3 regions of the Streptomyces sp. NBC_01176 genome follow, and region 1 is predicted to be linked to each of the others. Evidence: riboswitches for the same ligand, from Rfam matches in the RefSeq annotation. Region 1 holds a riboswitch; each other region holds the start of a gene.

Region 1 (7,705 bases):
ACGGCGAGTGTCCCTTGCCGCGGCCGATCGTCCACCGGTTCACCGCGGTGGCCCCGGCGTCAGGTGACGGTTCCTGTACCTGGGGTCGATCACATACCCCCGGGAGGTACTCCTTCACGGATGCCGGTCGCCGTGTCCGGCGGTCGCGTTCAGCCGTCGCGCAGCTTCTTCAGCCGTTCCACGTCCGCCGCGTGCCCCTCCTTGCCGCCGGGCGTCTCGATGATCAGCGGTACGCCCTCGGTGGCGGGGTGGGTCATCAGCGCGCGGAACGGGTCCTCGCCGATGTGACCGGAGCCGATGTTCTCGTGACGGTCCTTGTGGGCGCCGACCACATCCTTGGAGTCGTTGGCGTGGATCAGCCTGAGCCGCCCCTCGCCGACGGTGTCCACCAGCAGATCCAGGGTCCGGTGCATCCCGGACGGCCCGGTCAGGTCGTGGCCCGCCGCGTAGATGTGGCAGGTGTCGAGACAGACCCCCAGCTTCGGATGGGCGTCCAGCGCCTCGAAGTACGGCCCGAAGTCCCAGGTCCGCGAGCACAGGGAGGCCCCCTGGCCCGCGGTCGACTCCAGGAGGAGGTACGGGTCGTCGTCGTGGGTCAGCTCGTCCAGGAGCGGCAGCAGGTGGTCGCGTACCTGCGCGAGGGCCACCGCACGCTCCCGGCCCCCGGTGGCGCTCCCCGTGTGCACGACCACGCCGAGCGCGCCGATCTCCCGGCCCCGGCGCAGCGAGTGCCGCAGCGACTCCACCGACCTCTCGGCCGTCGCCGCCGTGTGCGAACCGAAGTTGATCAGATACGGGGCGTGCACGTACGCGGGGATCGACCCGGCCGCGCAGGCCGCGCGGAACTCCTCGTCCTGCTTCGGGTTCCCGGGGGGCGTCGCCCAGCCTCGCGGGTTGGCGACGAAGACCTGGACGGTCTCCGCGCCCATCTCGCGCGCGTAGGCCAGACCGACGGAGTGGAGGCCGCCGGCCACGGGGACATGGCCACCGACGGGATTGCGAGGCTGCTTGCTGGTCACACCCTTCAGGGTGTCACGCGCTCCGGTACACCCCGTCGGCGGACCTCCGGGTTCCGCTCGGTGGACCCACGGGCCCGACTCCGCGGATTCCCGGCCCGGCTCAGCGGATCTCGATGGTGATCGTCGATCCCTTGGGCGCGGTTTTGCCGCCGTCCACCGACTGCCCCTTGACGTGGTCCCCGAAGAGCCCGAGCAGTCCACGGTCCTCGTCGACCTGGAACCCGGCGTCCTCGAGCGTGTTCGTCGCGTCGTCCACGCTGTCGCCCACCACGTCGGGCACCCGGACCATCTCGGGGCCCTTGGACACCGTCAGCGTGACGGTGTCGCCCGTGGCGGCCTCGCTGCCCGCGTCCGGCGACTGCCGGGCGACCTGGCCCTTGTCGAACTCCGAGGTGACCTGCCGGGCGGAGATCTTCACCTTCAGCCCCGCCTGTTCGAGCTCCGCCGTGGCGTCCTCGACGGACGTCCCGGTGACATCCGAGACCTCCACCGGACTGCCCTTGCTGACGACGAGGGCGATGGCGGAACCGGCGTGCCGTCGCGTGCCCGCCTCCGGATCCGTACGGATCACCGAGCCCTTGAGCACGTCCGCGCTGAACTCCCGCGTGATCATGCCCGCGGCGAGTCCGTCGCCCTCCAGCACGTCCCGCGCCTTGGACAGCGTGAAGCCCGACAGGTCGGCCACCCGCACCGTCTTCGGGCCGTCGGAGACGGTCAGCGACACGGAGTCGTGGTCACGGATGCGTGCGCCGGGCTGCGGGTCACTGCTGATCACGGTGCCGCGCTTCACGGTGTCGCTGTACGCGTGCCTGACCTGGCCGACGTCGAGCCCGGCCGCCTCGATCCGCGACCTGGCCTGCGTCTCGGTCTTCGCCAGCAGCAGCGGGACCTTCGTGAACTGGCCGGAGTTGATGTACCAGACGCCCGCGCCGAGGCCGAGCGCCAGCAGGATCGCGGTCACGATCACGATCGTTCCGCGCCGCGGGCGTGAGCCGCGCCGTCGCGTGGGGGCGGCCGGCTCGGAGGCGAGCACACTGGTCTGTTCGAACCGGCTCGTCCGATTGAGCACGTCGCCCCCGCCGGCCGCGTCCTCCTCGTTCACCGGCAGCAGACGCGGCACCGACAGGGACCGCGGGATCACGCTCGTACGGTCCTCCGCGTTGTCATGGCCCGCGGTGACGGCCTGCGGCGGAACGGCGTCCAGCTGCTCGGCGGTGAGCCCGGCCCGAGCCTCGAGCACGTGGCCGAGCAGCGTCACCGCGTCGTGCGGGCGCATCCCGGGGTCGCGGGCGGTGGCCGCGGCGACCAGCTGGTCGAGCGCGAAGGGCAGGCCCGGCACGGCGGCCGACGGCGGTGGTACGTCCGCGTTCAGATGCTGGTAGATCACCTGGGCGGGGGAGTCACCGGAGTGCGGCTTGCCGCCGGTGAGCATCTCGTAGAGGACGACTCCGCAGGCGTACACGTCGACGCGGGTGTCGGCGGTGCCGTGCTCGATCTGCTCGGGAGCGAGGTACGAGACCGTGCCGAGCACGGACCCCGTCGTCTGGGTGACGGTGTCCACCGCCCGTACGAGGCCGAAATCCGCCACCTTGACCCGGCCGTCGTCCCCTATGAGGACGTTCTCGGGCTTCATGTCGCGGTGCACGAACCCGGCGCGGTGCGCGGCGCCGAGCGCGGCGAGCACCGGCTCCAGGACGTCCAGTGCGGCCCGCGGCTGGAGCGCCCCGCGCTCGCGCAGCACGTCGCGCAGGGTGCACCCCGCGACGTACTCCATGGCCAGATAGACGTACGACCCGTCCGTCCCCTGGTCGAAGACCTGCACCACATTGGGGTGCGCGAGCCGGGCCACCGACTTGGCCTCGCGTATGAACCGCTCGACGAACGAGACGTCGGCGGCCAGCGTCGGGTGCATGACCTTGAGCGCGAGCACGCGGTCCAGACGGGTGTCCAGGGCCCTGTAGACCGTGGCCATTCCGCCGACCGCGATCCGGGCGTCGACGCGATAGCGGCCGTCGAGCATCTGCCCGACAAGCGGGTCCTGAAGGGTCGTATCCACGCAAGCGAGTCTACGAGCCGTCGCCGTTGGCGCTCTCGCTGTGGCCCGTACCGGGGCGGGACTGCAGCCGACCTGTGACGCACATCGCGCCGAAGAGGTGACGCGGCCCGCTCCGCCGGCGGCGACCCCCACCACCCGGAGCCCCACGCTCCCACTGGCCGGAAACCGCCGTCACGCGACCGCCAGGAGGAGCCCGTGACGGCACGAATCGGTGCCACGGCGGGCACCGGTCCCCCGCCGCCGCGATGCCCGGCGCCGCCGCGCTAGAAGGCCGGCCGCTCCGGATCCAGCCGCGCCAGACCCTCGGCGGGAGAGGACGCCGAGGCGAAGTGCCGCCGGGGAATCCGCCCCGCACGCCGCGCGAGACGCCCCGCCTCCACGGCGTGCCTCATGCCCTCGGCCATCAGCACCGGCTCCTGCGCCCGTGTCACGGCCGAGGCGAGCATCACACCGGCACACCCCAGCTCCATCGCCAGCGCCGCGTCCGACGCCGTACCGGCCCCCGCGTCCAGGATCACCGGCACGCGCGCGTGCTCCACGATCAGCTCGAAGTTGTGCGGGTTGCGGATCCCCAGGCCCGAACCGATGGGTGAGCCGAGCGGCATGACCGCCGCGCACCCGACATCCTCCAGCTTCCGCGCGAGCACGGGGTCGTCGTTCGTGTACGGCAGCACCGTGAAGCCGTCGTCGACCAGCGTCTCCGCGGCGTCGAGCAGCTCGATCGGGTCGGGCAGCAGGGTGCGCTCGTCGGCGATGACCTCCAGCTTGACCAGATCGGTGCCGAGCGCCTCCCGAGCGAGCCGCGCGGTCAGCACGGCCTCGCCCGCGGTGAAGCACCCCGCCGTGTTCGGCAGGACGCGGATGCCGAGCCGGTCGAGCACGGACAGGACGGAGCCGTGCGCCGCGGGATCCACCCGGCGCAGCGCGACCGTCGTCAGCTCCGTCCCGGACGCCACGAGCGACCGCTCCAGCACGTCGAGACTGGGCGCACCCCCCGTACCCATGATCAGCCGGGACGTGAAGGACGTACCTCCGAGGACGAACGGATCGTCGGCCATGGGTCAGCCTCCTTGGACAGCGGTGAGGACTTCGACACGGTCTCCCTCGCGCAGGGACGTGGACGACCACTGGGTGCGCGGGACGACCGTCTCGTTGAGCGCGGCCGCGACGCCGGAGGGCGCCGCCGTGAGCGTGGCGACGAGCGTGTCGAGGGCGGTGCCCGCGGCGACGAGCCGGCGCTCGCCGTTGACGAGGATGTTCATACGGGCTGCTCCGTGCGTGTCGGGCTGAACCGGTGGGGAGTGAAGGGGCGCGCTTCCTCGGGGAGCTCCCCCGAGGCGAGGACGTGCGCCATGACGTCCCCGGTGACGGGAGTGAGCAGGACGCCGTTGCGGTGGTGGCCGGTGGCCAGCAGCAGTCCGTCGAGCCCGGTCGGGCCGAGCAGCGGAGCGTTGTCGGGCGAGCCGGGGCGCAGTCCGGCCCGGGTCTCGGTCAGCGGCAGTTCGGTGATCCCGGGCACCAGCTCATGGGCGTCGCGCAGCAGCTCGTACACCCCGCCCGCGGTCACCGTGGTGTCCCAGCCCAGCTCCTCGCTGGTCGCGCCGACGACGAGCTCGCCGCTCTCGCGCGGCACCAGATAGACCTGGCTGCCGCGGACCACGGCCCGCACGGTGCGGCTCAGGAAGGGCGCGTACCGCTTCGGCACGGTCAGCCGCAGCACCTGCCCCTTCACCGGGCGGACGGGCGGCCTCACGTCGTCGGGCACGCCCTCGAGTCTCCCGCTGAGGCTGCCCGCGGCCAGCACCACCTGCGTCGCCTCCAGCCGGTCGCCGCCCGCGGTGACGACCCCGGTGGCCCGCTCCCGGACCACGGTCAGCCGCTCCGCCCAGGTCCTGTGGAACACCACTCCGGCTCGCTCACACGCAGTGACCAGGGCCTTCGCGAGGCGGCGCGGGTCGATCTGGTGGTCGCCGTCGACGCGCAGACCACCACGGACACCCGGCGCGAGCATCGGCTCCAGCCGGCGGCACTCCCGGCCGCTGAGCCACTCCGAGTCGAGCCCCGAACGGTTCTGCAGGGCATGCAGTTCACGCAGATGGGCGCGGTCGTCGGAGTCCAGGGCGACGGCCAGCGTGCCGCACCGGCGATAACCGAGGTCCTGGCCCGCCGCCTCGGTGAGCTCGGCGACGAAGTCCGGATAGCGGCGCGCGGAGGCGAGGTTCAGGCCCAGCAGGGTCTGCTCGCCGTAGTGCAGCTCGGTGACGGCCGCGAGCATTCCGGCGGCGACCTGTGCGGCCCCGCCGCCCGGTTCCGGGTCCACGACCGCCGTGGTGAACCCGCGCTGGGCGGCCCGCCACGCCGTGACCAGGCCGATGATCCCGCCGCCCACCACCAGGACGTCGGACGTGACGGACCTCTCCGCCGGTGTATGCGACATGGGCGTCCAGCCCCTCCCTTCGCCGGCATGACCCGGATCAGGTTCGTACGGTCGGAGGCCGCCAGCCTCCCTCTCAGCCCGGTGCGTCCGGGCTCCCGCGAGTGCTCTACGTTGACCACCCTAGCTCGCTGCCGCGGGCCTCAGTAAGGGAGCCTCCGCCCATGGCCCGTTCGCTCGACGGCCTCGTCCTCGCCCCGGTAGCCGACCAGGCGCCGGGCCAGGTCGGGACCGGCACCCGGTTCACGTACCACGAGAAGGACGGCGAGATCTGGGCCGAGTACGCGGGTGGCGACATCGTCCGCGGCCGTCTCCTGGGGACCCGGGAGGGCGACCGCCTCGACTTCCGGTACGTACAGCTGGGACGCGACGGCACCACGTCCGGCGGGCACTGCGTGTCGGACGTGGTGGAGCTCTCCGACGGCCGGCTGCGGCTGGAGGAGACCTGGGAGTGGGAGTCGCGGACGGGCAGCGGGACGAGCGTGGTGGAACAGGGCGAACCCCTCGTAGGCCCCGCACAGGCCGCCCGCGTCGAACGGTCCGGCTGACACCGAGTCGCATTGTGGAACAGGTCACTGAGCACGTCCGCTGACTGACGGATTGTCAGGTGTCTATGGTGATCAGGTGAGCGAGCAGACGCAGGGGCAAGCGCAGGGGCCTACGGCACGCCGGGTCGTCATCGCGGGCGCGGGCATGGCCGGCGTACAGACCGCGGTCGCCCTGCGCGAACAGGGCTTCACCGGCGGAGTGACACTGATCGGCGCCGAGCCGCACCAGCCGTACGACCGGCCGCCGTTGTCCAAGGCGGTGCTGCTCGGCAAGGCCGAGCACTCCGCCTTCGACATCGACTTCGAGGCACTGGGCATCGAACTGAAGCTCGGCTGCGAGGCGCTGGGCCTGCGCCCCGGGGACCACGAGCTGGACACCGGCACGGGACCGGTGCCCTACGACGTCCTGGTCCTGGCGACCGGCGCGGAACCGATCCAGCTCCCCGGCGCGCAGGGCATGCCCGGCGTCCACCTCCTGCGCACCCTGGACGACGCCGAACGGCTGCGCCCGGTGCTCGCCCGGCAGCACGACATCGTGGTGGTCGGGGCGGGCTGGATCGGCGCGGAGTTCGCGACGGCGGCGCGCGAGGCCGGGTGCGCGGTGACGGTCGTCGAGGCCGCCGACCGGCCACTGGCCGGGGCGCTGCCCGCGGAGGTGGCCGCGCCGATGGCCGCCTGGTACGCGGACAGCGGGGCCTCGCTGCGCACCCACGCGCGCGTGGAGCGCGTCGAGCCCGGCGCCGTGGTGCTCGACGACGGGTCCCGGGTGCCCGCGGGCGCCGTGGTCGTCGGCATCGGCGCCCGGCCCGCCACCGCCTGGCTGGCCGGCTCCGGCATCGAGCTCGGCGCCCACCGCGAGGTCGTGGCCGACAGCCACCTGCGCACCTCCCTGCCGGACGTCTACGCGGTCGGCGACTGCGCCTCCTTCCCCTCGGGCCGGTACGAGGAGCGCCTTCTCGTCCACCACTGGGACAACGCCCTGCAGGGACCGCGCACGGTGGCGGCGAACATCATCGGCGAGGCCCCGGCGGCGTACGACCCGGTTCCGTACTTCTGGTCCGAGCAGTTCGGCCGTTTCGTCCAGTACGTCGGCCACCACGCGCCCGCCGACACGACCGTCTGGCGCGGCGACTCCTCGGGCGCCGCCTGGACGGTCTGCTGGCTGCGCGACTCCCGCCTCGTCGCCCTCCTGGCGGTGGGCCGCCCCCGCGACCTGGCCCAGGGGCGCCGTCTGATCGAGGCGGGCATGCCGCTGGACCCGGAGATCCTGTCGAATCCGTCCCGCCCTCTGAAGGACGCCATGGCCTGAGCGGGCTCCGACGCCTTCCGCTGGGGCGGGCGACGCCGAGGGGTCGGCCCTGGGCCGGTGGGGTCCCATGTCTGAGGGACGCCATGGTCTGAGCGGGTTCCGAGGCCTTCCGCTGGGGCGGGCGATGCCGAGGGGTCGGCCCAGGGCGTCTCCCGCTCGACGGGCGCCATGGTCTGAGCGGGTTCCGAGGTTTTCCTTCGGGTGGGCGACGCTGACGGGTCGGCGCATGGCCGGTGGGGTCTCCCGCCCGACGGGCGCCATGGTCTGAGCGGGTTCCGAGGTCGTCCTTCGGGTGGGCGCCGCTGACGGGTCGGCCCTGGGCCGGTGGGGTCTCCCGTC
Region 2 (7,705 bases), 3.7 Mb from region 1:
CGTCGTACCCGCGGTCCTGGCTCTGGCCAATCCACCCTGGCAGCAGGACGTCTGGCTCGACCCATCGGCGTTCGAGAGCCTGGACCACGTCTTCCACACGCTCTTTGACGACTTCTGCGACGCCGGCGAGCCCGAGAGATTTCTCGGCGTCAGTCTGAGAACTGAAGAAGAGGTGACTCTCATGCGTGAGTTGGGCATCGCGCTCAACGCCGCAGCGGCCCAGGCGCCCAACGACACGGACGAGGAGTATCTACAGTCGCCCTCTTGGCCAAAGGTCGTTGCCGTCGCCGGGCGCCTTGCTCAGCTCCTGGTCGCGAACGACCTGAAGGAACTCGCTGCGCTGCATGAGTCCACCTGAGCCTCAGCACCCGACATGGGCCGCAGCGTTGAGTGTCTAACTGCGTGACAACGCGGACGGACAGCGGCGGACACGCAAGGACACATACGGACCAGCGCAGCAGGTCAGACGAGCAGTGGCCCAAGGTCAGCAGCCCGCCCAAGTTGCTTCGGGACGAAGAGGTTGTGGGTTCAAGTCCCGCAACCGTGAAGGAGAAGTATGGGCCCAGGGCAGGGGACTCGTGATCTACGAAGTGGGCTGACCCTCCAGCAGTGTTTTTACCGTCAGGGTCCCTGCCAGCGTGCCCGTCAGCCATTCAGTGAGGTTCATGCCCTGGGGCCAGTGCTCGCCCTCGTGGTTGACCCACATGGCGCCCGCGGGATCGCGGAAGTCGACCAGGGACCAGATGGTGCAGCCCCAGTCGTAGATCAGGACCAGGCCGGCCGGGATGCGGCCGGACGGATCCGGGCCGTCCTGGTACAGCTCGGCGATGTCCATGAAGTTGCCCTGCGCGGCCCCACCGCTCACTCCCAGGATGCCTTCGTTCGGGCCGAATCCGCCGTTGGCGACTTCGACGTACAAGCGCCGTAGGAGAGGAGGCAACGGGAACCCGATGGCCTCTTCCGCCGCGGCGATAGCCTCCGCCGTCGCGGGCGGTGGCAGAGCCCCTGCCCGAGCTGTGATCCGCAACGCCTCGACAACCTCATCATCAGTCACCGGCTCAGGCTCTCAGTCCGGAGTAGTCGGACGTGCCAGATGTGTGCCAGATCCTGCGGAGAACCACGGGGAACAGCGGGGAGCAAGTCGGCGATCGCCTCCGCCCCGCTCCAGGTCCACCGCAGGTCAGTGCAGGCAGCATCTTCGGAGAACCCGAGCTTCCCAAGCTCAGGGCACTCGTTGCGTTCTGTCACCCTTGTCCCTGGCGAAGGGCTCTTGAGGCTCAACGTGAGGGTTTGAAGCTAACGCAGGCCGCCAAGATGGGAGGCATGGGTAGCTGGGGGGATCTAGCGGGACAAACAGCCAGTGCGCTTGTAGGGACGTTGGCCGGCGGAGGCATCGCGGTGTACGTGGCGCGGTGGCAAACCGCGAGGACTGTCGAATCACAAATCCAGCTCGCGGCATCTCAAGAAGCTGCCAACAGCGCGTTAGCACGTCAGCAAGGGATGCAGCAGCGCTCTGCGGAGGCTGCACAGCGGCTCTTGGACCACCTCGCAGAACTTTACGCGTGGCTGCCATCGCTGCCGGACCTCGCACAGGACGAGCCGCGGTTGAGTTTGCGGGCTCGTGAGCGATGTGCAGTGGCCCTTGCCTCGGTCCGACGGGGCATGCAGACCGATCTCCTCTCCATAGGAGACAACCGTGTCCGCGATCGGTACAGGGCACTTGTGCGGTTGTGCTTCGACGTCGGCTACCGAGGCATCGGCCAGATCCATCGCGAACGCCAGATTCGCGACGTACGTGGGTACCTGCGCTATGTCCAGTTCACGCTTGAGGCCGTGATCGACGGTAGTACTTTGCCGGATGACTGCGCGGCACCAGTGCTTGAGCGCAGTGACAGTACTCCCTGGCTGCCGCCGGGGCTGCCCTGGCACTGGCAGGACCCAGCCGACGGTAGTTGAACTACTCAGCTGACATCCACGTCTGACATCAACGACAGCGAACTTGAGCAGACTTGAGCCACCCGGGACGACCGACGCTCTTGGCGCTGGCCGCAGCACGGACGGTTGCGGAGCGAACTTACAAGGCGGATGTCGGCGGTTCGAAACTACCCGCGCCCAGTAGCCCGAAGGCACGGCAAAGGCCCAGACCGGCCAGTGTGAACCCGGAAAGCTGGGCCTTCATGCCTCGACGACCCCGCGGCGGAGAGTTCGGCACGAAGAGGTCAGGCATCCGTGTCTTCTGGACCGACGTCACGGAAGACGTTTCTGTAGTCACCGCTCCGAACAAGGTTGTCGACGACATCGACCATCCCGGCGATGCCTCTGTCGCGGACGATCAGTCCATCCCAGGTGTAGAAGAACCTGCCCCCAAGGCATTCGCCGGTCTGCTGCCAACGATCCATGAGGCGATGCACGACATCCAGGGTGTGGATCGTCCCCGACCAGCGGTGCCCGTTGTTGAAGATCACCCACATGTCGACGTCATCGATTTCGTCAAGAGGCATCCCGGCGTCGGGGACGAAGCAGATCTCGTAATCGTCACGTCGGACGCGGTAGAACGCTCCGTCCCACACTGGGGGTGGCCCCCTTCACAACGGGCTGGTGCTGCGGGCCGGCCGACGCAGGCAGTACGGATCGTAAGGCAGCCTTCAGTGCTCCCGCACCGGTGTTTCGCGCACGCGAGGAGCGGCAGTCGCGAGTGTTCAACCGCATGACAACGCCGACGGACCGCGGCGTCTGCGGCCTGTCAGCGCAGGTGAGGAGCACACCGGGCCAAGGCTGAGCACGGGCCCGCGCTGCTTCGGGACGAAGCGGTCGTGGGCTACAGGCCGTCGCGCTCGATCAGCGAGCCATCGGGGCCCAGCGTGTAGAAGCGCGGCGACCCCATGGTTTCCATGATCTTTTTCAACTTCGCTTCTTCCTCCGCAGGGTCAGGCCCGTGAGGGTCCCGCACGTGGAATCCGTGGAGGTCGATGCCGTATGCGTTGATGTCGTCAGGTTCGGGGCGGCCCTCCTGGACGAAGCCGCAGAGTGCGCGGAGGGCATCTTCGCCTAGGTCCAACGGGTGGAAGGGCAGCGGGTACGGCTCTTCGTCCTCGTCGGGCCAGGGGGCGATGTCCGCGGGGCGGTCGCCGGCCCAGTAGGGCAGCTCGAAGGGGAGCGGTTCGCCGAGGTTCTCGATGATGCCGCTGTCCGGCGACAGGCTCAGGGAGCGGACCAGGCGCCCGTCCTCCCACACCGCGAACGCGAGCCAGTCGACGACGCTGTGCATGGCGTGCAGGACGAGCCGTCGGCCGGCGCTCGCCGCGACGAGGTGCTCGGGAAGCTGGGACGGGAAGTCGATCATCACCCGTTGGTCGCAGACGATCTCCACGCCCGGTCGGCTCGCTGCGTACGCCGTGTCTTTCGGCGGGTACACGCCGCCCCCCAGCGTCGAGCCGGGGAGCTGTTCGATCTCCCAGCCCGGGTAAAGGCGCCGCATCATCTCGGACGTCCGCGCCAGGTCCGCCGCCCCCGCCTGCCGCAGCAGGGCCGGCACCTCGCCGTTTGCGTAGATGAGCAGTCCCGTTTTGGCTCCCATGGCCCCTCCCCGATGAGTCGCGCTCGATGGTCGTCGCACCATAGCCACCGGCACTGACATCGCCACGAGGGTCCGACCGAGGACCGTGCTGGGCCGTCCCTGGGCCGTGCGAGGTCGACCAAAGCTGACAGGCGGCACCCGTGGGTGACCACCCCCACCCCGCTCTGGCCTGGGCTCCCCGAGTTGATCTGCGACACTGGAAGGGTTATGCCGAAGCCCGGAGAACTCACATTCGTCGCCCCCCGCGGAGCCAAGAAGCCGCCGCGGCACCTTGCCGACCTCACGCCCGCCGAGCGTAAGGAGGCCGTTGCCGCGATCGGGGAGAAGCCGTTTCGCGCCAAGCAGCTCTCGCAGCACTACTTCGCGCGGTTCGCGCACGATCCCGCGGAGTGGACGGACATCCCGGCCGCCGCGCGCGGCAAGCTCCAGGAAGCGCTGCTTCCCGAGCTGATGACCGTCGTGCGGCATCTGTCGACCGACCAGGAGACCACGCGCAAGACCCTGTGGCGGCTCTTCGACGGCACGCTCGTCGAGTCCGTGCTGATGCGCTACCCGGACCGGGTGACCATGTGCATCAGCTCCCAGGCGGGGTGCGGGATGAACTGCCCGTTCTGTGCCACCGGCCAGGCCGGGCTCGACCGGAACCTGTCGACCGGCGAGATCGTGCACCAGATCGTGGACGGCATGCGGGCGCTGCGGGACGGGGAGATCCCCGGGGGCCCGGCGCGGCTGAGCAACATCGTCTTCATGGGTATGGGAGAGCCGCTCGCCAACTACAAGCGGGTCGTGGGCGCCATCCGCGCGCTCACCGACCCCGAGCCGGACGGCGTCGGACTCTCCCAGCGCGGCATCACCGTGTCGACGGTCGGACTGGTCCCGGCCATCCACCGGTTCTCCGACGAGGGCTTCAAGTGCCGCCTCGCCATCTCCCTGCACGCGCCGGACGACGAGCTGCGCGACACCCTCGTCCCCGTGAACACACGGTGGAAGGTGCGGGAGGTGCTCGACGCGGGCTGGGAGTACGCGGCCAAGTCGGGGCGCCGGCTCTCCATCGAGTACGCCCTCATCCGGGACATCAACGACCAGGCGTGGCGCGGTGACCGGCTCGGGCGGCTGCTCAGGGGCAAGCCCGTGCACGTCAACCTCATCCCGCTGAACCCGACCCCGGGCTCGAAGTGGACCGCCTCGCGGCCCGAGGACGAGAAGGCGTTCGTCGAGGCCATCGCGGCCCACGGCGTGCCGGTCACCGTCCGGGACACCCGGGGCCAGGAGATCGACGGGGCGTGCGGCCAGCTCGCGGCGACCGAGCGGTAGTCTGACCCGGCACGTACATTTTCATATTCCGACATCTTCATATTCCGACAGGGGAGCGCCACAGCGCTGAGAGTGCGGCAGCCGGAGCACCGGTGGGCCGCAGACCCTCTGAACCTCGCCCAGGTCATTCTGGGTAGGAAGTTCGGGCATCACTCAAGCTGTTGCGCCCTGCCCGGGAACCGCCGAGTTCCCGGGCAGGGCCGCGTCTCTTCCTGGTCACCCCAGGAGGAATCCAGTGAGCACCAAAGTGAGCACCAAGAGGCGGACGACCGCGGCCCTGGTCGTCGCACTGGGTCTCGTCACGCTGTCCGCGTGCGGCTCGTCCGGTTCCGGCGACAAGGCCGCCGACTCCAGGACCGTGACCCTCGTCAGCCACGACTCCTTCGCCTACTCCAAGAGCGTGCTGCACGCCTTCGAGCAGGAGTCGGGTTACAAGGTCAGGATCCTCAAGGACGGCGACGCCGGCCAGGCCGTCAACAAGGCCATCCTGACCAAGGACAACCCGCAGGGCGACGTCTTCTTCGGCGTCGACAACACCCTGCTCTCCCGGGCGCTCGACAACGGGCTGTTCCAGCCGTACGAGCCCAAGGGCTCCGACCAGATCGTCCAGCGCTACCGGGTCGACCAGGAGAAGCACCGGGTCACGCCCATCGACTCCGGCGACATCTGCGTCAACTACGACAAGGCCTACTTCAGCAAGCACGAGCTGGCCCCGCCCACCTCCTTCGACGACCTGATCAAGCCCGCGTACAGGAACCTCCTCGTCACCGAGAACGCGTCCACGTCCTCGCCCGGCCTCGGTTTCCTGCTCGGCACCGCCGCGAAGTACGGGGACGCCGGGTGGCAGGGCTACTGGAAGAAGCTCAAGGCCAACGGCGTGAAGGTGGTCGACGGCTGGGAGCAGGCCTACAACGACGAGTTCTCGGGCTCCGCGGGCGGCAAGAAGGCCAAGGCCGACCGGCCGCTGGTCGTCTCGTACGCCTCCTCGCCGCCCGCCGAGGTGGTCTACGCCGACCCGAAGCCGAAGACCGCGCCGACCGGGGTCGCGAACGGCACCTGCTTCCGCCAGGTCGAGTACGCGGGGCTGCTGGACAACGCGAAGAACACGAAGGGCGGCAAGGCGCTCCTCGACTTCCTCATCAGCCTCAGGTTCCAGGAGGACATGCCGCTGAACATGTTCGTGTACCCGGTGCGTGAGACCGCGAAGGTGCCCGAGGTGTTCGTGAAGTTCGGCCCGCAGGCCGCGCACCCCGAGACCCTGGCCCCCGCCGAGATCGCCAAGAACCGTGACCAGTGGGTCAAGTCGTGGACCTCGCTCGTACTGAAGTAGCCGAGGCGGCGCCCAGGAGGCGTGGGAGCGCGACGCGGCTGTGGCTCATGGCCCTGCCGGTCGTGTTCTTCGCCGTCTTCTTCGCCTACCCCGTCGCGGCGATCGTGGCCCGCGGTCTCGAGGTCGACGGGGTCTGGCGGCTCGGACGGATCGGCGAGGTGCTCGGCCAGGCCGACATCCGGCACGTGCTGTGGTTCACCACCTGGCAGGCGCTCGCCTCGACAGCGCTCACGCTGCTGATCGCGCTCCCCGGCGCGTATGTCTTCGCGCGCTTCGACTTCCGGGGCAAGCAGGTGCTGCGCGCGGTGGTGACCGTCCCGTTCGTACTGCCCACCGTCGTCGTCGGCACGGCGTTCCTGGCGCTCATCGGCCGCGGGGGACTCCTGGACGGCCTGTGGGGCGTCCGGCTCGACACCACCGTCTGGGCGATCCTGCTCGCGCACGTCTTCTTCAACTACGCGGTGGTCGTCCGCACGGTCGGCGGGCTCTGGTCGCAGCTCGACCCGCGCCAGGAGGAGGCCGCGCGCATGCTCGGCGCTTCCCGGTTCGCGGCCTGGCGCACGGTGACGCTGCCGGCCCTGAGCCCGGCCGTCGCCGCCGCCGCGCTCATGGTCTTTCTCTTCACCTTCACCTCGTTCGGGGTGGTCCAGATCCTCGGCGGGCCGACCTTCTCCACCCTCGAGGTCGAGATCTACCGGCAGACCTCGGAGATCTTCGACCTCGCGACGGCGGCGGTGCTGACGATCATCCAGTTCGTGGCCGTCGGCGCGATCCTCGCCGTCCACGCCGCGACCGTACGCCGCCGGGAGACCGCCCTGCGTCTGGTGGCCCCGGAGACGACCGCCCGCCGGCCGCGCGGGGCCGGGCAGTGGGCACTGCTCACGGGAGTGCTCGCGAGCATCGCCGTCCTGCTCGTGCTGCCGCTCGGAGTCCTGGTCCAGCGATCCCTGGACACCCCCGGCGGCTTCGGACTCGGCTACTACAGGGCGCTCGCCTCCGACGACGGCGGCATCTTCCTGGTGGCCCCGATCGAGGCGATCGGCAACTCGCTGGAGTACGCGCTCGCCGCCACCGCGATCGCCGTGGTCATCGGAGGTCTGGCGGCCGCCGCTCTCACCGGCCGCGCCGGTCGGCTCGTACGGGGTTTCGACGCACTGCTGATGCTGCCGCTCGGTGTGTCCGCCGTGACCGTCGGTTTCGGGTTCCTGATCGCGCTGGACGAGCCGCCCCTCGACCTCAGGAGCAGCTGGATCCTGGTGCCGCTCGCGCAGGCGCTGGTGGGCGTCCCCTTCGTCGTACGGACGATGCTGCCCGTGCTGCGGGCCGTGGACGGACGGCTGCGGGAGGCGGCGTCGGTGCTCGGGGCCTCGCCGTGGCGGGTGTGGCGGGAGGTCGATCTGCCGATGGTGCGACGGGCGCTGCTGATCGCGGCGGGGTTCGCCTTCGCCGTGTCGCTCGGTGAGTTCGGGGCGACCGTCTTCATC
Region 3 (7,705 bases), 5.0 Mb from region 1:
ACGCGACCACACCGCCGTGCTGCCCGAAAGTTCCCAAGTGCCGTGCCCCGGAGGGCATCTCGTTCGCCCCGGGGTGCACATCTGCTCCAGCGGCGCGATCACCGACCACGCGCGCAGCTCCGACGCCTGGAACCCGGCCGTTGTCCGCGCCCGCGTCGTGTCCTGGCCGCTTTCCCCGACGAAGCACCTCAACGCCACATGGTGGCGCGCACCGCCGGAACGCCGTCGGCTACGTGCCCGTGGAACCGCGGCGTGGCAAGGTGTCGTGAGGTGTGGTGTGCGCCGGGCGACACTCCCGGGAGGCTGCCGCCCGCGAGCGGCCCGAGGTGCCTAAGGATCTCTCGACGGGTAGAGATCGTATCCGGGCCACGGGTTTTGGAGTCGCGGATCAGAATGATGGTGGGATGCCACAGGGCGCGAGCCCTGCGAGCGAGGGCGTCGGCCTGCCGGAGCGCGGTGGCGGTGCTCTCCCGGTCCCCGCTCGGCGCGCCGAACCGGACGCTCGGTCGGCGTATCGCGGCCACTCCACCCCGGACGACGGACCCGGCACGGACGACGGACCCGGCACGCGCGTCGCACACGCGTCCCGGGAGCGAGGTCGGCGATCCCGTGGCGCACGCGGTCCTGCTCCGCGTATCCGACGTGGCCCTGCTCCCCGTATCGCGCGCCGGCCGGTCGGCGATGCCCTCCGGCCGCTCGCCACCCGCGTCGCGTGCCCACGACATCCCGCGCCATACGACCCGGAGTGCCCCAATGATCACACCCCCGCGCGCGGTGCGCGACCGCATCCTCTCCCTGTCGCCCACGGAACTGCCCGCCTACATATACGACTTGGTGGCACTGCGCGCCCACGCCGCTTCCGTCAGAGCCGCGCTGCCGGATCGCGTCGAGCTGTACTACGCGGTCGAGGCCAACGGGGAACCGGAGATCCTGGCCGAACTCGGCCCGTACGTCGACGGTTACAAGGTGTCCTCCGGCATCGAACTGGACCATGTCGCCGAGGCCGCCGTGGACCGCCCGCGGGTCTTCGGAGGCACGGAGAAGACCCCGACGGAGCTGGCGGACGCGCTGGAGCGGGGCGTGACACGCTTCCAGGTCGAGAGCGAGTACGAGCTGTACATGCTGGCCGGGCTGGCCCAGCGGCACGCTCCGGACCGCCGGGTGGCGGTGCTGCTCCGGTTCGACCTCCCGGTTGACGGCCTCCTCGCGGCGGACGGCGGCGGGTCCGCCACCCCCTCCGGCCTCGATCCGGCCCGTGCCGACGTGATCGTCGGCCTGCTCACGGACGGCAGTTATCCGAGCCTCGAACTGCGCGGTGTCCACGCCCACTTGGCCAACGGGGTGCACGCCGAGGAGCATGTGGCGCTGGCCGAGTCCGTCGTCGCCTGGACCCTGGAACTGGCCGCCCGGAACGGCCTTCAGCTCACCGAGGTGGACCTCGGGGGCGGCATGGCGGTGGACTACGACCGCCCCGAGCGCCGCTTCGACTGGCACGCCTACGGCGAGGGCCTCGCCCGACTCGCCGCGGCCCACCCGGAACTGACGCTGCGGATCGAGCCCGGCCGCGCGCTGACCGCGTACTGCGGCTGGTACGCGAGCGAGGTACTGGACGTCGAGCACGGCTCCAGCGAGGACTTCGCCGTCATCCGCGGCGGCGCCGTCCACCTGAGCACCCCGGTGAACGGGCGGCACGACCAGCCCTGGTCCGTTCTCGAAGTGGAGCCGTGGCCGTACTCCTGGCCGCGTCCCGTGGTGCGGAGGGAGCGCGCCACCCTCACCGGCCAGCTGAGCACGCCGAAGGACGTCCTGGTCCGCGACGTCCGGGCGCAGGGACTGCGGGCCGGCGACCGCGTGGTGTTCTCCCTCGCGGGCGCCTACATCTCGTCCGCCCCGCACCCGGCCCCCGCGCGCTATCCGGAACCCGGGTTCCACTTCCTGGACGCGGGCGCCGGCGGCGACCGGTCCCGATGACCGTGCGACCGAACACCAGGAGTTGCCGTCGGGAGCGCGGCGGCGCATCCTCGGACACGCCTGGCAGGATCGTGTGCCGGACCAGGAGAGTGGCATGACCGTCGAACCGACCGACTTCACGACAGACAACCCGCTCGACTTCTCGTACGAGACCCGGCCCGGCCGGGTCGTCTTCCGGCCCGGCGCCGCCGTGTCCGCGACCCCCGGCGAGGTCGCCCGGCTCGGTCTGCACAGGGTGCTGGTGGTCTGCGGCGGCCGGGGCGAGGCCACCGCACGGGCGGTCGCCGACGCGCTGGGCGGCCAGTGCGCGGGGCTGCACGCCGAGGCCCGGATGCACGTACCCGCCGAGGTCGCCGCCCAGGCCGTCGAGGTGGCCCGCGAGATGCGCGCCGACGGTTGTGTGGCGGTCGGGGGCGGCTCCGCGATCGGCCTCGGCAAGGCGATCGCGCTGCGCACCGGGCTGCCGCTGATCGCCGTACCGTCCACCTACTCCGGCTCCGAGATGACCTCGGTGTGGGGCCTGACCGAAGACGGCGCCAAGCGCACCGGACGCGACCTCGTCGTCCAGCCCCGAAGCGTCGTCTACGATCCCGAGCTCACCCTCGGTCTCCCCGTCCCCCTCTCCGTGACCAGCGGCGTCAACGCCCTCGCGCACGCCGTCGAAGCCCTGTACGCGCCCGATGCCTCGCCCCTCGTCTCCCTCATGGCCGGGGAGGGCGTCCGGGCGATGACGGGCGCCCTGCCGGACGTGGCCGCCGACCCCGGCGACCTCGACGCGCGCAGCCGCGCCCTGTACGGCGCGTGGCTGTGCGGCGCCTGCCTCGGCGCGACCACCATGGGCCTGCACCACAAGCTGTGCCACGTCCTCGGCGGCACCTTCGGCCTGCCGCACGCCGAGACGCACACCGTGGTCCTGCCCTACGCCCTCGCCTACAACGCGCCCGCCGCGCCCCGGGCGATCGCCACTCTGTCCCGGGTGCTCGGCACGGACGACGTCCCCCGCGCCCTGCGGGAGTTCGCCGGAGGTCTGGGCGCACCCCGTACCCTCGCCGAACTCGGCCTGGAGGAGGCCGACTTGGCGGTGGCCGCAGCACAGGTCGCCGGCCAGGCATACCCGAACCCGCGCGAGGTCACCGCGCACGGCGTGCTGGGCCTGCTGACAGCGGCGTACGAGGGCTGGGAGCCGCGCGTCGGCTCCTAGCGCCGCGGCGCATCGCCCGCCGTCCACCACGCATCGACCCCGCGCACCCCGCGCACCCCGCGCACCCCGCGCACCCCGCGCACCCCGCGCACCCGACGAACCCCGCGGACCCCGCGGACCCCGCGGACCCCGCGCCGATTCGCCGGCCCCGCGCTCCCACGCGCACGGTCGGTGCGCACCCTGCCTGGGACGAACGCGCGGACCGGGCTATCCTGACGCCGAACCGGACACGGGGTGCCCCGCACGAGGGCTGAGATCACACCCGTCGAACCTGAACCAGTTAGGACTGGCGGAGGGATGTCTCATGTCGTTGCCGTATGCCCGTGGTGAAGTGGCCGTCGGGGGCCCGCAGGGCGTCTTCGACGGGCGGATGCCCGAGGCTCCCGGCGATCTGCGCGTCGAGGCGCGCGGCATCGCCCCGGTGCCGGAGGACCACCGCTACGGCGGCCCCGGCCGCCTGTTCACCGTGTGGTTCGCCCCCAACCTGACGATGACCGGTGTCTTCACCGGCACCGTGGGCGTCGCGCTCGGCCTGGACTTCTCCACCGCGCTGACCGCCGTCGTGCTGGGCACCCTGCTGGGCGCGGTGCCGACGGCGTACCTCGGCACCTGGGGCAGCCAGACCGGCGCCGGACAGCTGCCGCTCGCCCGGCTCGCGTTCGGGCGGGCCGTGCTGGTGCCGGGTGCGCTCCAGTGGCTGTCCTCGATCGCCTGGGACGCCCTGATCGGCCTGTTCGGCGGGGACGCGCTGGCCCAGCTGTGCGGCTGGCCGTTCTGGCTGGGAGTGCTGGTCATGATGGGCGCGCAGGGAGCGCTCGGCGTCCTCGGGTACGAGGTGATCCACCGGCTCCAGACCGTGATGACGTTCGCCCTCGCCGCCGCCTTCGCCGCGCTGACGGTGAAGCTCCTGAACGGCGACCACCCCGCCGCCACCGCCTCCGCGCACGGCGCCGACCGGGCCGGGGCGTTCGTCCTGACCTGCACCATCGCCCTCAGCCTGGCGCTGTCCTGGGCCCCCTACGCCAGCGACTTCAGCCGTTATCTGCCGCGCACGGCATCCCGGCCGCGCATGTTCTGGTGCACGCTCGCCGGTGTCAGTGTGTCCTTCGTGGCCGTCCAGGCGCTCGGCCTGTGGGGCGCCTCCGTCTTCACCGACCAGACCGCCCGCGGCGTCGACACCCTGCTCGGCGGCGGTGTCCTCGGCGCCTTCGGGCTGCTCGCCGTGGCCCTGGCCGCGCTGAGCAGCAACGCCATGAACGACTACAGCGGCTCGCTCGCCCTGCAGACCATGGGCGTACGCCTGCCGCGCCCGGCCGCCGCCGCGCTGGCGGCCGTCCTCGGCTTCCCGCTGGTGCTCTGGATGCACGCCGCCGACACCACGACCCGGTTCCAGAACGTGCTGCTGCTCGTCGGCTACTGGATCCCCGGGTTCGTCGCGATCGTCGCCGTCGACTGGCTCGTCCGGGCCAGGGCGCGCGCCGGCGCACCGATCGACCTGTCCGCCGAGAGCGCCCGCCCGCAGCCGTGGTGGCCCGCGCTGGTGGCGTTCGTCGGCGCCTTCGCCGCGGCGGTGCCGTTCATGAGCACCAGCCTGTACGTCGGTCCGGTCGCCCGCGCCCTGCACGGAGCGGACCTCGCCTACGGGGTGGCGTTCCTCGCGGCCCTCGCGGTGTACGCGCCGCTGCGGCTGCGTCGCTGACCACGGCCGCGGCCGGCCACGGGCCCTGTCGTCCCGCACCCCTCACCCGTCCCGCCTCACCCGCCCGCCTCATCCGTCTCGTCTCTCGTACGGAGCGAACCCGTCATGTCCTCGAACACGCCCGCCGCCCCGCCCCGCGTCCTGACCGTCGCCGGTTCGGACTCGGGTGGCGGCGCCGGCATCCAGGCCGACCTCAAGACCATGCTGGCGCTCGGCGCGCACGGGATGAGCGTGCTGACCGCGGTCACCGCGCAGAACTCCCTCGGTGTGCAGGGAGCCTGGGAACTTCCCGCGGAGGCGGTGCGCGCGCAGTACCGCAGCGTCGTGGACGACATCGGGGTGCAGGCGGTGAAGACCGGCATGCTCGGCTCCGTGCTGCTCGTCGAGACCGTCGCCGAGCTGCTGTCGGACGTCGCCGCGCCCGTGGTGGTGGATCCGGTGAGCGTCTCCAAGCACGGTGACCGGCTGCTGGCCGACGACGCGCTGGACGCCGTACGGGCCGCGCTGCTGCCGGTCGCGACGGTGGTCACGCCGAATCTCGACGAGACCGCAGAGCTCACGGGAATCGAGGTGACGGACGAGCGGGACATGGGCCGCGCCGCGGAACGGCTGCTGTCCTACGGCCCCCGCTGGGTCCTCGTGAAGGGCGGCCATCTGCCCGGCGAGGCCGTCGACCTGCTGACCGACGGCGCCGAACAGCACTGGTTGCGGGCCCCGCGCCACGACAACCGCCACACCCACGGCACCGGCTGCACCCTGGCCTCGGCCGTCGCGGTGGAGCTGGCGCGGGGGCGGGCGGTGCCGGAGGCGGTGCGGCGGGCCAAGGAGTACGTCACGGGCGCGATCGCGGCGGGCTTCCCGCTCGGTTCCGGACTCGGACCGGTCGACCACGGCTGGCGGATGCGCGCGGGGCGCTGAACGTTCCTCGGGGGCCCTGGTCCGTGTTCCTAGCAGGTTCCCACGGTGCGCAGTGTCGCCAGGACCAGCGCCTGGGCGACGGCGACCGTCTCCGCGAGGGACACGTGCTCGTCGGGGCCGTGGGCCAGACGTACGTCCCCGGGGCCGTACTGGAGTGTCGGTATGCCCGCCCCGGCATAGAGACGCAGGTCGCTCCCGTAGGGGGCGCCGCGTTCCCGGGCCCCGGGCGCGCCGGTGACGTCGGCGTGCGCGGTGCCGACCGTCTCGCGCAGGGGATGGCCGGCCGGGAGCCGCCCGCTGGTGAACTGGCCGCCGGGCCACGAGACGACCGCGGGATGCCCGCGCAGCCACGGATCGGCCGCGCACGCCTCCGCCACACAGCGTTCGAACGCGGCGCGCGCGGCGTCCGGGTCCTCGCCGAGCCGCAGCCCGAGCCGGCCGTCGGCGACGAGCAGCCCCGGCACGCTGCTGGCCCAGTCGCCGGCCTGGAGCATCCCGACGGAGACGGTGTACGGGAAGGGGTACTCGGCCATCAGGGGATCGGGCGTCTCGCTGCGGGCGACCTCCAGCCGGGCCAGTGCGGCGGCGATCGGCGCGTAGGCGTCGATGGCGCTCACCCCGGCGTCCCGGGTGCTCGCGTGCGTGGACCGGCCCGGCACGGTGACACGGAAGGTCAGGGCGCCGGCGTTCGCGGTGACGAGCGTGCCGCCGGTCGGCTCGCTGATGACGCAGGCGTCGCCGGTGTGGCCACGGTGCAGGGTGCCGAAGGCGCCTATCCCGCCGTCCTCCTCGCCGACCACGAAGTGGCCCGCCACGCTGCCGCGCAGCCGTACCCCGGAGGCCCGGATCGCGGCGAGCGCGGCGACGTTGGCGACGACACCGGCCTTCATGTCACAGGCGCCCCGGCCGTGCACGACGTCGCCGCGGACGCTCGGCACGAAGGGGGCGCCCGCCCACTGCGCGAGGTCACCGGGCGGCACGACGTCCACATGGCCCTGGAGGATCATGGTCGGACCGTCCTCGGTGCCGGGCAGTGTCGCGACGAGCCCCCACGCCTCGTCGCGCGGTACCTCCATGCCGGGGAAGCCGGGCTCGGCGCGCAGAGCGGGCAGATCCATCGACCACAGGTCGATGTCCAGGCCGGACCGGCCGAGGTCCCGCGCCAGACGGTGCTGCAGCTCGGACTCGGCCGCGCTTCCCGTCACGCTCGGCACGGCCAGGGTGTCGAGCAGCATCGTGGCGACGGCCGCTTCGTCGACGGCCTCCAGGGCTGCGGACTCCTCGGCACTGAGCACTGCGCGCATGCCACACGCTCCTTCCGCGGTGGACGACGAGGGGGCGTGAGGATGCTACGAACAGTTCCGGTACGCAAACAATCGCCGTTTGTTTCCGTCTAGGATCGATTTATTGTGAAGACTGGGCCTGCGTGGTGATTTCTTGCGCGGAGGAAGGGGCGAGCGACGTGGCCATGGACTCCATCGACGAGGACATCGTGCGGTGCGTGCTGCGCGACGCGCGCAGCACGTACGCGGAGATCGGCCGTGCCGCCGGGCTCTCGGCGCCGGCGGCGAAGCGGCGCCTGGACCGGCTCGTGGCCGACGGCACGATCCGCGGCTTCACCGCGCTCGTCGACACCCAGGCGCTGGGCTGGCGGACCGAGGCCTTCGCCGAGGTGTACTGCAAGGGCAATCCGACCCCCGCAGAACTGCGACGTGAGCTGGAGGCCGTGCCGGAGGTGGTCGAGGCCTACACGGTCTCCGGGGCCGCCGACGCGATGGTGCACCTGATGGCCCTGGACATTCCGCATCTGGAACGGGCCATCCAGCAGGTGCGCGAGGCCAGGGTCATCGAGCGGACGGAGAGCGTGATCGTGCTGTCCGGGCTGATCAACCGGCCGCGGGTCTGACCGCCGGCGA

The links. A riboswitch is a leader RNA that binds a small molecule or an ion and turns the genes downstream of it on or off. The one in region 1 is predicted to bind thiamine pyrophosphate.
Region 2: another riboswitch for thiamine pyrophosphate. It lies ahead of OG199_RS13780 (thiamine ABC transporter substrate binding subunit); the one in region 1 lies ahead of thiO (glycine oxidase ThiO).
Region 3: another riboswitch for thiamine pyrophosphate. It lies ahead of OG199_RS08305 (purine-cytosine permease family protein); the one in region 1 lies ahead of thiO (glycine oxidase ThiO).

Annotation. Positions count from the first base shown of each region.
Region 1 covers NZ_CP108600.1:6,940,209-6,947,913, forward strand. The annotation lists gene OG199_RS30015 (deoxyribonuclease IV) at 150-1,019, opposite strand; gene pknB (Stk1 family PASTA domain-containing Ser/Thr kinase) at 1,120-3,075, opposite strand; gene OG199_RS30025 (thiazole synthase) at 3,339-4,133, opposite strand; gene thiS (sulfur carrier protein ThiS) at 4,137-4,337, opposite strand; gene thiO (glycine oxidase ThiO) at 4,334-5,512, opposite strand; TPP riboswitch at 5,510-5,621, opposite strand; gene OG199_RS30040 (hypothetical protein) at 5,674-6,057, shown strand; gene OG199_RS30045 (FAD-dependent oxidoreductase) at 6,134-7,366, shown strand.
Region 2 covers NZ_CP108600.1:3,266,966-3,274,670, reverse strand. The annotation lists gene OG199_RS13805 (hypothetical protein) at 1-358, shown strand, start outside; gene OG199_RS13800 (SMI1/KNR4 family protein) at 584-1,054, opposite strand; gene OG199_RS13795 (hypothetical protein) at 2,220-2,570, opposite strand; gene OG199_RS13790 (DUF6928 family protein) at 2,819-3,577, opposite strand; gene rlmN (23S rRNA (adenine(2503)-C(2))-methyltransferase RlmN) at 3,785-4,891, shown strand; TPP riboswitch at 4,931-5,049, shown strand; gene OG199_RS13780 (thiamine ABC transporter substrate binding subunit) at 5,127-6,221, shown strand; gene OG199_RS13775 (ABC transporter permease) at 6,197-7,705, shown strand, end outside.
Region 3 covers NZ_CP108600.1:1,975,753-1,983,457, reverse strand. The annotation lists gene OG199_RS08315 (type III PLP-dependent enzyme) at 754-1,971, shown strand; gene OG199_RS08310 (maleylacetate reductase) at 2,066-3,172, shown strand; TPP riboswitch at 3,393-3,487, shown strand; gene OG199_RS08305 (purine-cytosine permease family protein) at 3,477-4,871, shown strand; gene thiD (bifunctional hydroxymethylpyrimidine kinase/phosphomethylpyrimidine kinase) at 4,977-5,789, shown strand; gene OG199_RS08295 (ArgE/DapE family deacylase) at 5,819-7,093, opposite strand; gene OG199_RS08290 (Lrp/AsnC family transcriptional regulator) at 7,216-7,695, shown strand.